One region of the Nonomuraea sp. NPDC003727 genome, then DNA from elsewhere that is predicted to be linked to it. Evidence: riboswitches for the same ligand, from Rfam matches in the RefSeq annotation. Region 1 holds a riboswitch; the other holds the start of a gene.
What was found. Region 1 has a riboswitch for glycine ahead of gcvP (aminomethyl-transferring glycine dehydrogenase). Riboswitches for the same ligand answer to the same signal wherever they lie in the genome.
Positions count from the first base shown of each region.

Region 2: linked by a shared signal. The riboswitch ahead of gcvT (glycine cleavage system aminomethyltransferase GcvT) and the one ahead of gcvP (aminomethyl-transferring glycine dehydrogenase) in region 1 are both predicted to bind glycine.

Region 1 covers NZ_JBSFNE010000011.1:67,295-75,033, reverse strand. Annotated here, with positions in the region: gene ACWDLG_RS27455 (sugar phosphate nucleotidyltransferase) at 1-372, shown strand, start outside; gene ACWDLG_RS27450 (FHA domain-containing protein) at 579-1,082, shown strand; gene ftsR (transcriptional regulator FtsR) at 1,106-1,732, shown strand; gene ACWDLG_RS27440 (bifunctional nuclease family protein) at 1,929-2,399, shown strand; gene ACWDLG_RS27435 (MerR family transcriptional regulator) at 2,593-3,213, shown strand; glycine riboswitch at 3,248-3,339, shown strand; gene gcvP (aminomethyl-transferring glycine dehydrogenase) at 3,487-6,327, shown strand; gene ACWDLG_RS27425 (hypothetical protein) at 6,505-7,344, shown strand; gene ACWDLG_RS27420 (alpha/beta hydrolase family protein) at 7,613-7,739, shown strand, end outside.
Region 2 covers NZ_JBSFNE010000013.1:72-7,810, forward strand. Annotated here, with positions in the region: partial or broken gene ACWDLG_RS30445 (serine dehydratase beta chain) at 1-437, opposite strand, end outside; gene gcvH (glycine cleavage system protein GcvH) at 498-887, opposite strand; gene gcvT (glycine cleavage system aminomethyltransferase GcvT) at 884-1,969, opposite strand; glycine riboswitch at 2,003-2,098, opposite strand; glycine riboswitch at 2,099-2,196, opposite strand; tRNA gene ACWDLG_RS30460 (tRNA-Leu) at 2,246-2,329, opposite strand; gene bcp (thioredoxin-dependent thiol peroxidase) at 2,409-2,882, opposite strand; gene ACWDLG_RS30470 (DUF3618 domain-containing protein) at 2,979-3,305, shown strand; gene ACWDLG_RS30475 (amino acid deaminase/aldolase) at 3,429-4,616, opposite strand; gene ACWDLG_RS30480 (DUF6286 domain-containing protein) at 4,717-5,325, shown strand; gene ACWDLG_RS30485 (hypothetical protein) at 5,325-5,819, shown strand; gene ACWDLG_RS30490 (LysR family transcriptional regulator) at 5,867-6,817, shown strand; gene ACWDLG_RS30495 (M28 family peptidase) at 6,913-7,739, shown strand, end outside.

The DNA.
Region 1 (7,739 bases):
CCGGAGTTCGGGGCCACGGTGGACGGCCTGGCGGCCTTCCTGCGCCTGCTCGGCCTGGTGGCCCGCACCCGCCTGACGCTCAGCCAGATCGACGCGCGCATCCCCGAGGCCAAGCTGCTCAAGCGGACCGTCCCGACGCCGTGGGCCACCAAGGGTGCGGTGATGCGCTCGGTCATCGAGGCCGCCGAGGGTTTCGACATCGACACCACCGACGGCGTGCGGGTGGTCGGCGACGACGGGCGCTGGGCGCTGATCCTGCCCGCCGCCAGCGAACCCGCCACCGACCTGTGGGCCGAGGCGCATGATTTCGACACAGCGGAGGCATTTCTCGACAGATGGGCGCGCGTCGTCGAGCAGGCGGCGGGAACGTGACAACACAACTGGCGCGGCGGCATGGACCTTGAGGGCGGCTCGGCGGTAACTTTGTCACCGTCCGAACCCGTCGTGCGGCGTCTCGCCTTGACCTTTGCTCGTGATCAGCGTAAGTTGCGGCATTCGCAAACGTGAACTAAGCGAGAGGCGTGGGGCGCCCTGATCAACCGTCGCCGCGTTCTCGCGGTAGGAGGCCGAGCCGATCGATGCCGTACGTCTACTGTACGCAGTGCGGTCATGCCAACCCCGAGGATGCCCGCTTCTGCTCCCGGTGTGGGTCGCCGCTGACCAGACACGAGGTCTCAGGGGACACCACCTCGACGATCTCCGTCGCGGGAATCGAGGCGTATGAGGCGGAGACGGCCGACGCCCTGCTGGCCGAGCGGGCCGCCGTCGAGCAGCTGCCGCCCGGCGCGGCGCTGCTGGTGGTCACCCGTGGTCCCAACGCCGGCAGCCGCTTCCGGCTCGACCGCGACCTGACCACGACGGGCCGGCATCCCGAGAGCGACATCTTCCTCGACGACATCACGGTCTCGCGGCGTCACGTGGAGTTCTACCGCCATCCCGGCGGCGCCTTCACCGTCCGCGACGTCGGCAGCCTCAACGGCACCTACGTCAACAGGGAGCGCATCGAGGAGGTGCCCCTCCACAGCGGCGACGAGGTGCAGATCGGTAAGTTCCGCCTCGTCTTCCTCACGCGGGGCGCATGAGCTCCCAGGCGGCGCGTTCGCACATGAGCATCGGGGAGGTGCTCGCCCTTCTGCAGGGCGAGTTCCCCGACGTCACCGTCTCCAAGATCCGTTTCCTGGAGAGCGAGGGGCTGATCGAGCCCGAGCGCAGCCCCTCGGGCTATCGCAAGTTCACCTACATGCACGTGGAGCAGCTGCGCTTCATCCTCACCGAGCAGCGCGACCACTACCTGCCGCTGCGGGTCATCAAGGACAGGATGGCCGACGAGCTCGGCCGTCCCCGGGCGCTGCCCGAGACCAAGGAGGTCCGGTTCAGCCGCGCCGAGCTGCTGGAGGCCAGCGGGCTCGACGACGAGACCCTCACCGAGCTGGAGGACTACGGCCTGCTCGCGCCGGTCGCCCGGCGCTACGACGAGGACGCGGTCAAGGTGGCGCGCAGCGTCGGCGCCCTGGCCCGGTACGGCCTGCACGCCCGGCACCTGCGCGCGGTCAGGGCCGCCGCCGAGCGCGAGGCCGGTCTGGTGGAGCAGGCCGTCGCCCCCATCCTCAAGCGGCGCGCTCCGGGCGCCATCGGCGAGGCCGACGAGACGGCCAGGCAGCTGTCCGGCCAGTTGCTCGAGCTGCACGCCGCTCTGTTGCGCACCGCCGTCCGCTCGGCCCTGGGCGGCTGACCCGCAGGGCGGCATCCCGAAAAAACCGGAAATTCCGCTCGCCCGCTGCCGTCGGGGATGCGGGCGCCCGCCGAGGCGGCCCGGGAGCCCGGTAGGTTGGCGGGAAGCCTCGGGGGCAGGGGATATTACCTACCCAGTGGGTGTTACGTTGAAGTGCGGTAGATGCGGCCCATGGATCGTGAATTCGGAGCAGCCCGTGTTGCAGATGGAGGTAGTGGGCGTTCGCGTTGAAATGCCCACAAATCAGCCGATCGTTCTGCTCAAGGAGGCGCAGGGTGAGAGGTTTCTCCCGATCTGGATAGGAATGACCGAAGCCACGGCCATCGCGCTCGCCCAGGCGGAGGAACCGCCGCCCAGGCCCTTGACCCACGACCTGTTCAGGGACGTGCTGAGCGCGTTGGGCGTCGGCCTGCGTGCGGTCAACATCGTCGCTCTGCGTGACGGGATCTTCTTCGCCGATCTGGTCTTCTCCAACGGCGTGGAGGTCAGCGCGCGCCCCTCCGACTCCATCGCCCTCGCGCTGCGCACCGGTGCGCGGATCTTCGCCAGCGAGGAGGTCGTGCAGGAGGCCGGAGTGATCATCCCCGATGACCAGGAGGATGAGGTGGAGAAGTTCAGGGAGTTCCTTGACACCATCACGCCCGAGGACTTCGGACGCGCGGGGTAGGACTCCCTTCGTGAAGGCTCGTACCCTTGGTCGCCACCTGGGGTACGCATTTCACTGCATTTACGCTTCGCGACGCGCCGAGCCGGATCGTTGACTGCGGATGGTCACGGTCCTACGGTGCAAGTGAAACCTGTGGTTGTCATTTACGAACCCCCAGATCAGACCACGGGATGAGAGAAAGCCGGAGGTCCGCGTGGCGGTCAGCAGCGGCGAGGGAAAGACGGCCGGCCAGGAAGATCCGGTGCGGCGCGAAACCGCGCGCCAGCGTGCCGGTGAGCAGGGCCTGCTCTTCGACGAGCAGCCCACGACGCTGCCTGCCGACATCGGCTATCGCGGCCCCACGGCCTGCGCGGCGGCCGGCATCACCTACAGGCAACTGGACTACTGGGCGCGCACGGGCCTGGTCGAGCCGACGATAAGAGCCGCGCACGGATCCGGCTCGCAGCGGCTCTACAGCTTCCGCGACATCCTGGTGCTCAAGGTCGTCAAGCGGCTGCTCGACACCGGCGTGTCGCTCCAGCAGATCCGCACCGCCGTACAGCACCTGAGAGATCGGGGCGTCGGCGACCTGAGCAGGATCACGCTCATGAGCGACGGCGTCAGCGTCTACGAGTGCACCTCGGCCGACGAGGTCATCGACCTGCTGCAAGGCGGTCAGGGAGTGTTCGGTATCGCGCTGGGCAGGGTCTGGCGCGAAGTCGAGGGATCGCTCGCGGAGCTGCCGGGGGAACGAGCGGCGGTCGAGGACACCGTCCCGGCCGACCATCCCACTGACGAACTCGCCCAGCGCCGCAGAGCCCGGCGAATGGGCTGATTCCCGGACACTGGTAGCCTAGGGCTGGAGCCGACGACCCCGAGCGGGAGAGTCCCCGGGCCACCGGGGCGCCGAAGGAGCAACCCTCCCCGGAATCTCTCAGGCACCCAGTACCGCTCGGACGAGGCCACTCTGGAAAGCAGGCACGCCCGCCAGGCGCGTCTCACCGACGGTGCAAGCCCGCGACCCCGCGGGCGAACCTCTCAGGTTGATGACAGAGGGGGAGACCCGGCAGACGCCCGTGCTCTCCACCAGCCTTGGGAGGCAGTTTCCATGACCGAGCCCCTCAGCGACCTCGCTGCACCGCCGTTCGCGACCCGCCACATCGGTCCCTCGGACGGCGAGCAGGCCAAGATGCTGGAGGCGGTCGGCTTCGAGTCGGTCGCCGACCTGGTAGCGGTGGCCGTACCCGAGGCCATCAGGGCCAAGGACCAGCTGAAGCTGCCCGTCGCGGCGGGCGAGAGCGAAGTGATCGCCGAACTGCGGGCGCTGGCCGGCCGCAACCAGGTGCTCACCTCCATGATCGGCCTGGGCTACTACGACACCGTCACCCCCGCGGTGATCAGGCGCAACCTGCTGGAGAACCCGGGCTGGTACACCGCCTACACGCCCTACCAGCCGGAGATCTCCCAGGGCCGCCTGGAGGCGCTGCTCAACTTCCAGACCGTCGTCTCCGACCTGACCGGTCTCGACGTGGCCGGTGCCTCCCTGCTGGACGAGGCCACCGCCGCCGCCGAGGCGATGACGCTGGCGCGCCGCGCGGGCAGGTCCAAGAGCAACGTCTTCGTCGTCGACGCCGACGCGCTGCCCCAGACCAAGGCCGTACTGGCCACCCGGGCCGAGCCGCTGGGCATCGAGCTGGTCGTCGACTCCCTCGACGGTGAGCTGCCCGAGTGCTTCGGCGTGCTCGTGCAGTACCCGGGCGCCTCCGGCCGCCTGCGCGACTTCCGCGCCCTGGCCGAGACCGCCCACGCGGGCGGCGCGCTGGTCGTGGCCGCGGCCGACCTGCTGTCGCTGACGCTGGTCGCGGCCCCCGGCGAGCTCGGCGCCGACATCGCCATCGGCTCCTCGCAGCGCTTCGGCGTGCCGTTCGGCTTCGGCGGCCCGCACGCCGCCTACATGTCGGTCCGCGAGGGCCTGCAGCGCCAGATGCCGGGCCGGCTCGTCGGCGTGTCGGTGGACGCCGACGGCGACCCCGCCTACCGCCTGGCCCTGCAGACCCGCGAGCAGCACATCCGCCGCGAGAAGGCCACCAGCAACATCTGCACCGCCCAGGTGCTGCTGGCCGTCATCGCCGGCATGTACGCCGTCTACCACGGCCCCGAGGGGCTGCGCCGCATCGCCCAGCGCACCCACCGCATGGCCGTCACGCTCGCCGCGGCCCTGCGCGCCGGGCGTGTCGAGATCGTCCACGACGGTTTCTTCGACACCGTGCTTGCCCGCGTGCCCGGCAAGGCGGCCCAGGTGGTCGCCGCGGCCGCCGAGCGCGGCGTCAACCTCTGGCAGGCCGACGCCGACCACGTCTCGGTCGCCTGCGACGAGAAGACCACCCTGGCCCACCTGGAGCAGGTCGCCGCCGCCTTCGGCGTGAGCGTCTCGCTGACCGACCTGGCCGCCGAGGACGCCCTGCCCGAGGGCCTGGCCAGGGAGAGCGACTACCTCACCCACCCGGTCTTCCACAGCCACCACTCCGAGACCTCGATGCTGCGCTACCTGCGCCGGCTCCAGGACAAGGACATCGCCCTCGACCGGTCGATGATCCCGCTCGGCTCCTGCACGATGAAGCTCAACGCCACCACCGAGATGGAGCCGATCACCTGGCCCGAGTTCGCGGGCATCCACCCCTACGCGCCGCTCTCCCAGGCCGGCGGCTACGTCGAGCTGGTCGAGACGCTGGAGGCCTGGCTGGCCGAGGTGACCGGCTACGACGCCGTCTCCATCCAGCCGAACGCCGGCTCGCAGGGCGAGTTCGCCGGGCTGCTGGCCATCCGCGCCTACCACCGCGCCAACGGCGACGCGCACCGCGACGTCTGCCTCATCCCCTCCTCCGCGCACGGCACCAACGCCGCCAGCGCGGTCATGGCGGGCATGCGCGTGGTGGTCGTGGCCTGCGACGACAACGGCAACGTCGACCTGGCCGACCTCGAAGCCAAGATCGACAAGCACGCCGAGTCGCTGGCCGCGATCATGGTGACCTACCCGTCCACGCACGGCGTCTACGAGGAGACGATCACCGAGGTCTGCGCCAAGGTCCACGCCGCCGGCGGCCAGGTCTACGTCGACGGGGCCAACCTCAACGCCCTCGTCGGCCTGGCCAAGCCGGGCGAGTTCGGTGCCGACGTCTCCCACCTCAACCTGCACAAGACCTTCTGCATCCCGCACGGCGGCGGCGGCCCCGGCGTCGGTCCGGTGGCCGTGCGCGGTCACCTGGCCGCCTACCTGCCGGGCCACCCGCTGCGCGACGGCTCGCCGGTCGGCCCGGTCTCGGCCGCGCCGTACGGCTCGGCCGGCATCCTGCCGATCTCGTGGGCCTACGTCAGGCTGATGGGCGGCGAGGGCCTCAAGGCCGCGACCGAGCAGGCCATCCTGTCGGCCAACTACCTCGCCCGCCGCCTGGCCCCGCACTACCCTGTCCTCTACACCGGACGCGGCGGCCTGGTCGCCCACGAGTGCATCATCGACCTGCGCCAGATCACCAAGGAGACCGGCGTCACGGTCGACGACGTGGCCAAGCGCCTCATCGACTACGGCTTCCACGCCCCGACGATGTCCTTCCCCGTCGCCGGCACGCTGATGATCGAGCCGACCGAGAGCGAGGACCTGGCCGAGCTCGACAGGTTCGTCGAGGCGATGGCCGCCATCCGCGGCGAGATCGCCAAGGTGGCCGACGGCACCTACGACAAGACCGACAACCCGCTGCGCAACGCCCCGCACACCGCCGAGTCGCTGGTGGCCGACGAGTGGCCGCACCCGTACACCAGGACCGAGGCCGCCTACCCCGTCCAGGGGCTGCGCGACGGGAAGTACTTCTCGCCCGTCCGCAGGATCGACCAGGCCTACGGCGACCGCAACCTGGTCTGCGCCTGCCCGCCCCTGTCGGCGTACGAGGACTGAGCGGAACCGAACGGGCGGCCTCCCCTGCGAGGGGGGCCGCCCGTTCGGCATCTCAGGTGGGGACGTAGCCAACACCCGTGCACAGGATGGTCATGTCGGGCGACGCGGCGGCCGGAAATCGTTAGGCTCGACGTTGATCGTCATCGGTTGATCCCCACCGGTCTCCAAGGAGCCTTGTTGACGTCCCCCGAGCTCGACACCCCGCTGACCACCGGCCCGCTCGACCGTGCCCGCCGCCTCGCCGAGAGCGGCGACCTCGAGGGCGCGGCGGCGATCTTCGCCGAGCTGGCCGCCGACCCCGAGGGACGCGACCGGGCCCAGGCGGCCGTGGGCCTGGCCGTGGTGCTGGAGGAGCGGGGCGACGTCGCGGGCGCCAGAGCGGCGGCGCGGGCCGCGCTGGCCACCGGCCACCCCGAGTACGCGGCCCAGGCCGCCTGCCACCTCGCGCGCGGCTTCGAACGCGAGGGGAACGCCGAGCAGGCCAGAGGAGCCTGGCAGGCCGTGATCGGCATGGGGACGGCCGCCTACCTGCCGCTGGCGCACCTGGCGCTGGCCCACCTGGCCGCCGGCGAGGAGGAGGCCGAACGCGAGCTGCGGGCGGCCATCGCCGTCGGCGACCCCGAGCTGAGCCCCCGCGCCGCCCAGGAGCTCGCCGAACTGCTGCTGGACACCGGAGAGCCGGGCGAGGCCGCCACGGTGCTGGTCGAGGCCCTGCCGCTGGCCGAAGGCGCCCACGAGGCGCGGCTGCGGGTGCTGCTCGGCATCGCCCATCTCGAGCTGGCGTGCGCGGAGTTCGCCGGCGCCGTCGAGGCGGGGCAGGAAGCCGGGCAGGAGGCGGGGCACGAGGCGGAGACGAGCGCGCTGGCGATCGAGCTGCTCGCCCGCACCCTGCCCCTGCGCGGGAGGGGCGAGGCCGCTGACGAGGTCTGGCAGTACGGCCTGTCGCACGCCGACGAGGAACTGGCCGCGCAGGTAAGGCTCCGCTTCGACAGGGACGCGCTCAGCCCCGGCGCGTGAGCACGGCCCCAAGCGCCGGGCGCGGGCCCGGACGCGGGCGCGGGCGCCGGGTACACCGGGCACGGGGCGTGGGTGGCGGCGCGGGGCACCGGGCACGGGGCGTGGGCGGGGCGCGGGGCACCGGGCACCGGGCGCGAGGCGTGGGCGGGGCGCGGGCGCGGGGCACGGGGTGTGGGCGGAGGCGCCGCGCCGGGTGTGGACACCGGACACGGGCGCCGGACGTGGGCCGGTGCGAGGCGGGGGGCACCCCTGCGGCTACCGTTGGAGGGTGGAGATCACGACGCCGCGGGGGGCGGCACTGGTCGACGTCGACGAGGTGGAACGGCCCAGGTTCCTGCTGGTGCTCACTCATGGCTCGGCCGGCGGCGTGGACGCGCCGGACCTGCTGGCCGTAC
Region 2 (7,739 bases), on a different contig from region 1:
AAGTACACCTTCTCCCGCACCACCTGCCCGGTGCCGTCCAACGCGGTGAACCGCATCCCGTTCGGATGCTCCGGCAACGAGATCTTCCGCTCGAACACCAGGTCCTCGCCCACCACGAACGGGATCTCCCGCTCGCCGAACACCCGGATCCGCCCCGAGGCGCGCATCTCGGCCAGCCGCTCGTCGACCCGGTCGACATCGACCAGCTCCGGCTTGTCCCCCGACAGCCCCAGCAGCACCGCCTTGTCGCTGCCGTGCCCCTTACCGGTCAGCCCGAGCGAGCCGTACAGCACCACCCGCACCCGCTCCACCCGCTCCAGCAGCCCGTCGGCGCGCAGCCCCCGGGCGAAGCGGTGCGCGGCCGCCATCGGCCCGCCGGTGTGCGAGCTCGACGGCCCGATACCGATCTTGAAGAGGTCGAAGACGCTGATCGCCATTGATGCATCCCAACTCTCGGGGGGTGAATGCCGGGGCCCGGACGGACCCCGGCGGGTGTGTCAGTTGTCGCCTGACGTGAGCGCGGTGTACTCCTCCGCGCTCAGCAGGTCCTCGGGGTCGCCGGACACGCGCACCCTGAACATCCAGCCCTCGCCGTACGGCTCGCTGTTGACCAGGTCGGGCTTGTCCACGACGGCCTGGTTGACCTCGACGACCTCGCCGGAGACAGGGGCGTAGATCTCGCTCACGGACTTGGTCGACTCGACCTCGCCGATCGAGTCACCGGCCTCGAACGTCGCACCGACCTCGGGCAGCTGCACATAGACCACGTCGCCCAGCGCCTCGGCGGCATAGGCCGTGATGCCCACCGTCAGGGTCAGGCCGTCGTCGAGTCCGGCGACCCACTCGTGCTCCTTGGTGTAGCTCAGATCGTCGGGAATGCTGCTCACTTGTTCCTCCTGTAGAAAGGCAGCTCAACCAGGTCCACGCCCTCTTGGCTGCCCCGGATGTCAACGGCCAGACCTTCTTCTATCCCAGTGTCCACGTACGCCATCGCGATGGGCTTGCCGAGGGTCTGCGACGGCGCGCCGCTGGTCACCTCGCCCACGACGGCCCCGTCACTGGTGACAGGGAACCCATGGCGAGGGACCCTGCGACCCGTCGCGACCAGGCCGACGAGGCGGCGGCGCGGCGGGACGTCCTTGACCTGTTCGAGCGCGGCCCTGCCGACGAAGTCGCCGGGCTTGTCGAACTTCACCACGCGGCCGAGGCCGGCGTCGAAGGGCGTGAGCGAGACGCCGAGCTCGTTGCCGTACAGCGGCATGCCGGCCTCGAGGCGGAGCGTGTCACGGCTGGACAGGCCGGCGGGCATGATCTCGTACGGCTCGCCCGCCTTGGCCAGCGCGTGCCACAGCGCGACGGCGTCGGCGTTGGCGACGAAGAGTTCGAAGCCGTCCTCGCCGGTGTAGCCGGTGCGGGCGATGAGCGCCTCGGCGCCGGCGACCGTGCCGGGCAGGCCGGCGTAGTACTTCAGGCCCGCGAGGTCGGCGTCGGTGAGCGTGGCGAGGATCTCCTGGGCGCGCGGGCCCTGGATCGCGATGAGCGCGTACTGGTCGGAGCGGTCGTCGACGACCGCGTCGAAGCCCTCGGCGCGCTCGGTGAGGCGCTCGGCGACCATGGGGTAGTTGGAGGCGTTGGCGACGACCATGTACTCGTCGTCGGCCAGGCGGTAGACGATGAGGTCGTCGAGGACCCCGCCCTGCTCGTTGACGATCATCGTGTAGCGGGCGCGGCCGGGCGCGAGCACGGACAGGTGGCCGACCAGCGCGTAGTCGAGCGCCTCGCCGGCCTGCGGGCCGGTCACGAAGATCTCCCCCATGTGGGACAGGTCGAACAGCCCGGCCCGCTCGCGTACGGCCTTGTGCTCGGCGGACTCGCTCCCGTAGCGCAGCGGCATCAACCAGCCGGCGAAGTCGGTCAGCGTCGCGCCGAGGCTCTCGTGTACGTCTCGTAGCGGTGTCGGTCGGGACATTGTTCGCACCTCAGGATGGGTTGGATGCCAGGATCCTCCCCCTCTGTCATCGGTGCCTGAGAGCTTCACCCGGTTTTGCCGGACTTTCACCTTCGGCGAGGCCCCGCAGGCCTGCTTTCCAGAGGTCACCTTGCCCGCGCGGTCCTTTGCCTTGAGAGGTTCGCGGGGAGTGCTTGCTCCTTCAGGGGTCCTGGCCGGGTGCCAGGACGCTCTCCCGCGTGGGTTCATCGGTGTCCGTAGGCAAGACTAGTACGGATCCGGCCATCAAGGGAAAGGTGCGGGCGGGGGGACTCGAACCCCCACAGTGTCACCACCAACAGGACCTAAACCTGCCGCGTATGCCGATTTCGCCACGCCCGCGCAACCGCCATCAGCTTAGCGCCCGGGCCGGGGCCGAGATACTCGTTTGCGATCAAGCCCGCGGACTTGATCGCAAACCTCAGACCAGGCCGAGCTTCTTCTTCAGGCCGGCCACGTGGCCCGTCGCCTTCACGTTGTAGAGCGCCTGCTCGATCTTCCCGTCGGGGCCGATGACGAAGGTCGAGCGGATCACGCCGACGACCTCCTTGCCGTACAGCTTCTTGGCGCCGTACGCGCCGTAGGCCTTGTGGATCTCCAGGTCGACGTCGGACAGCAGCGGGAAGGTCAGCGCGTCGCGCTCGACGAACTTCACCAGCTTGTCGGTCTTGTCCTTGGAGACGCCGAGAACGACGAAACCCTCGTCGGTCAGCTGACCGAGGTTGTCGCGGAAGTCGCACGCCTGCTTGGTGCATCCGGGCGTCATGGCGGCGGGGTAGAAGTACAGGATGACGCGCTTGCCGCGGTAGGCGTCGAGGGAGACGGCGCCGCCGTCGGCCGCGGGGAGCGTGAAGTCCGGAGCGGCGTCTCCTGGCTGGAGCTTGGTTTCGGTCACGGGCTCAACCTAACCCCAATCGAAGGGACACGTTTCGCCCGCCGTGCGGTACGGCGGCGCGACCTGACAGACTGATCACCCTGAGAAAGGAGAGCCATGGCCGAGACCGACCCTGAAGAGCTGGAGCGCAGGATCACCCGGACGCGCGCCGAGCTCGCGCGGACCGTTGACGCCATCGCCGACCGGGTGAGCCCCAAGCGGGTGGCCCAGCGCAGCATGGACGAGGTCAAGTCGAGGGCCGAGCACTTCGTGGCGTCGGTCGGCGATCTCGTGGGGGTGACGCCGCGGCCGGTGCGCTACGACGACGACGCCGGGGACCTGTGGGAGGACGAGCGGCCTGTCGGCTCGGCGCTGATCGCCGTGGGCGCGGTGCTGGTCGTGGGCGCGGCGATCGTCCTGTGGCGCCGGCGCCGCAGGCGCTGACGGGCAGGCGTCACCGGCCCGCCGGGCGCCCCGCGAGGGGCCGAAGGACGGGCGCCACGCACCCTCGCGGACGCCGAGCCTCGCGGGCGCCGAGCCGGAGGGTGCGGGTCAGAGGGTGGCGGGTCAGAGGAAGGTCCTGCCCTCACCCCGGTAGGTCGGGACCTCCTCGACGACCTTGTCGCCCTCGACCAGCAGCAGGCTCGCGAACCGCTCGCACAGCTCGCCCGACTTGGCGTGGCGGAACCACACCCTGTCGCCGACGCGCAGGTCCTCGGCGGGCTGGCCGAGCAGCGGGGTCTGCACCTCGCCCGCGCCCTCGTCGGAGGAGTAGCGCAGCCCCGGCGGCAGGTACGGCTGGGGCAGCCGCGACGGCCCCGGCGCCCCTGAGGCCAGGTAGCCGCCGCCGAGCACGGTCACCACGCCGAGCCCTGGACGCCGGACGACCGGAAGGGCGAACAGCGCGGCGGGACGGCCGCTGAAGCCCCGGTAGAAGTCGAAGAGCCTGGGGTGGAAGAAGCCCGAGCCGGCCGCGCACTCGGTGACGGCCTTCTCCCTGACCGTGCGGTCGACGCTGCCGGTGCCGCCGCCGTTGACGAACTCGAGGTCGGCGACCTGCCTGACGGCGTTGACGATGCGGCCGCGCCGTACGATCAGCTCGCGGGCCGAGCGGGCCTGCATCAGCCTGATGGCGCGGGCGAAGGCCGCGTTGCCGGGCGGGTCGTCGCCGACGCCCGCGATCTGTGCCTCGTAGGCCATGAGGCCGACCAGGCGGAAGGCCGGCCGCTTGGCGATCTCGGCGGCCAGGTCGGCGGCGTGGGCGGGTTCGCGGACCGGGGAGCGCAGGGCGCCGGCGCGGAAGCGCCCGCCGAGGGCGACGTATCCGGCGTCGATGTCGAGGCAGAGCCGCAGGACCGGGCCGCCTGCCGGCACCGCCGACTCGATGAAGTCGAGGTGCTCGGCGGAGTCGACCATGAGCGTGATCTCCCTCACGGCCCGCTCGGTGGCGGCCAGCGCCGCCAGCGCCGTCCTGTCGGCGGTGGGATAGGCGACCAGCACGTCGCTGAACCCCTGCTCGACCAGCCACAGCGCCTCGGGCAGGGTGAAGGCCATGACGCCGCTGAAGCCGTCCATGGCGAGGATGCGTTCGAGGACGGGACGCGAGCGGACCGACTTGCTCGCCACCCTGATCGGCTTGCCGCCGGCTCTGCGGACCAGGCCCGCCGCGTTGGCCCGCAACGCCTCCAGATCGAGGATGGCGAAGGGCGGCTCGAACGCGGCGGTGGCCCTGTCGTAGCGCTGGCGGTCGTCCATAGAAGCAGGGTAATACCGATGTTCGCCGGCAAAGATCCGGCAAACCGGCGGCGGGGAAGGGCTTTGTGGCGCGGCGGCCCCCTGTACCTCTGTCGGTGTGATGACAACACTCCAGGACCGCCTGCCTGGTGGAGCCGCTCCGAGCGAGCACGAGACGCCCCGCCGCAGGGCGTCCAGGGTGCTCAGACCGGCACGAACCCCCGCCGGTGTCGCGGTGGCCTTCACGACGTCGGCCGGGCTGACGCTGCTCGCCGCCGAGGTCCTCGCCGGGCTGTTGGGCGGCGGGCTCGGCCTGCTGCCCGTCGACCAGGTGCTCGCCCTGGCCGCCCGCACCGCATGGTCGGACCCGGAGCTGATGCTGGGCGCGGTCGGCGTGGCCGGCACCGGCCTGGTGCTGCTGGGGCTCGCCCTGGTGCCGGGCCGGTCCAGGCTGGTGCCGCTGGAGACCGCCGACCCGCGGATCGTCATGGGCATCACCAGGTCGGGCCTGCGCAGGACGCTCAGGGCCGTCGCCGAGGACGTCGACGGGGTGCGCAGCGTGCGGGTACGGCTGCGCCGCCGGCAGATCGAGGTCACGGTCGTCTCCGACGCCGAGCGCACGGGCGAGATGCTGCGCAGGACCGGGGCCGCCGTCGGCGAGCGGCTGAACGGGCTCGGCGCGATGTGCGCGGGCGAGGTCGTGGTACGGCTGCGCCGGAAGGGGCTGTGATGCGGCAGTACGGCGGCAACAGGATCGGGCTCGGTGTCGTCGGTGGTGTCCTGCTCGGCCTGGGCGGCTACGCCTACCTGCGGGGTGGAGGCGAGCTCGGGACCCGCAGGAACGCCAGGGTCCTGGAGGACGACGTCGCCGGCTACGTCGCCGCGCATGCGTGGGTCTCGTGGCTGCTCGCGCTCGTGCTGGTCTTCGCCGCCCTGCTGGCCTTGCGGTGGCTGCTCATCGCGCTCGGCTGGGGCAGGCTCGGCAACCGCTCGGGCACGGGGACGGCGCTGCTGTGCGTGGGCCTGAAGGACGTGGACGGCATCAGCCGTACGGCGGTGCGGGTCGTGGGCCAGGACCGGCTGCGGATCGCGGTGACCTGCCCCGCCCTCGCCGACGTGGGCGCCGTGGTGACCAAGCTGAACCGCGAGGTCGTCGGCAGGGTGCGCCGCGACGTGGGTGTCGACGACATGGGCGCGATCGTCCGCGTCCACGTCCGCCGCTGACCCGATTGGGCCTTACTGGAAAGCTTCTTTACTTTTAAGCTCGCGGTGTGGACCTTGAGGTTCGTCACCTGAGGGTGCTGTGCGCCATCGCGGACACGGGAAGCATCTCGAAGGCCGCCGCGACCATGGGCATGTCGCAACCCGGCATCGCCGCCCAGCTGCGCAGGATCGAGCGGATGGTGGGCGGGCCGCTGTTCGACCGCTCGCACGACGGCGTCCGGCCGACCCCGCGGGGCGAGTGGTTGCTGACGCGGTCACGGTCCCTGCTCCCGGCCTTCGACGAGCTCCAGCGTGACGCCGCCCGCTACGCCTCGCCGCCGGGCGGCCCGCTGCGCATCAGGGTGGGGTGCGCCCCGACCCGGCTGGCCATCTACCTGGCGCGCAGCCTGGACGGGCTGCTTCCGGGAGCGGAGATCAGCCTGCGCACCGAGGCCACCCTGGACCCGTTGCCGGGACTGCTCGAGAGCGAGCGGATCGAGCTGGCCACGCTCGACGACTACCCGGGACACGAGCTCGTCCCGCCGCGGGGCACCCGCTACGCGGTGATCGCCACCGAGCCGCTGTTCGTCGGCCTGTCCTCCCGGCATCCTCTCGCGGGCGCGGAGGAGGTGGAGCTGGGCGACCTCGCGCAGGAGGACTGGGCGCAGCCGTCGCTACTGGAGTCGGGGCCGCGCGAGCACATGGCGGCGACCTGCGCCGAGCACGGCTTCACGCAGCGCGTCACCTTCGCGGTGAACCTGGAGGTGGCGCTCGACCTGATCGGCGAGGGCAGGTGCGTCGGGCTGTTCCAGGCCACCGCGCCCGCCAGGGACGGCATCGTGATCAGGCCGCTGCGCGGTGCCCCGCTGCGCTTCCGCCACCTGCTCGGGTGGCACGAGAAGGGCCCGCTGGCGGCGCTGGCCGGCGATCTGGTGCAGACGGTGACCAAGACGTACTGGAGCGAGGCCCGGCGGGCGCCCGTGTATCAGGCCTGGCTGAAGCGCCACGGCCGCATATAACGTCAAATTATAGGAAAATGTTGGCTTACTAAGCCTTTTACTCTCGCGGTCAACTTGGGACGACTCCTCGCCCGACACCCCCAAGGAGCACGAGAGTGAAACCCACCCTCCGGCTGGGTGCTGCCGCCATGCTCGCGCTGGCACTGGTCGTGACCACGACCGCGGCGGCGGACCCGCCCACCCCCGCCGAACGCCGCACCGCCGCGTCGGCCGCCCAGAGCGCCCTCCTGGCCCACTCCGAGGCCCTGTTCGCCACCGCCGACGACGAGTTCGCGCTCGTCTCCTCGGTCGGCGGCGTGCGCGGACAGCAGTACCTGACCTACGCCCGCACGCACGCGGGCCTGCCCGTCTACGGCGGCGACGTCGTCATCGTCACCGACGAATCGGGCCAGGTCGTCCACCAGGTGACCACGGGCCAGCGCGCCGAAGCGGCCGCTCCCGCCACCCCCACCGTGACCGCCGAGCAGGCCGCGCTCGCCGCCCGCAAGCGGGTGCCCACGGTCTCCGGCGTCGGCACCCCCACCCTCGCGATCCACGCCGCCGGCGAGCGGCCCCGGCTGGCCTGGGAGGTGGTCGTCGAGGGGAAGACCGCCAAGGCGCCCAGCAAGCTGCACGTCTACGTCGACGCGTCGTCCGGCCAGATCGTCGACGAGTGGGACGAGGTGCGCGCGGGCACCGGCAACAGCTACTACAACGGCAACCCCGTCCAGATCGCCACCTCGCCGTCGTACTCGATGGTCGACCCGACCCGGCGCGGCCTCCAGTGCGGCGGCCAGAACGGCCAGGCCTACACCGGCACCGACGACACCTGGGGCAACGGCACCGGCACCAACCTGGAGACCGCTTGCGTCGACACGCTGTTCGCGGTCCAGAAGGAATGGGACATGCTGCGCGACTGGCTCAGCCGCGACGGCATCGACGG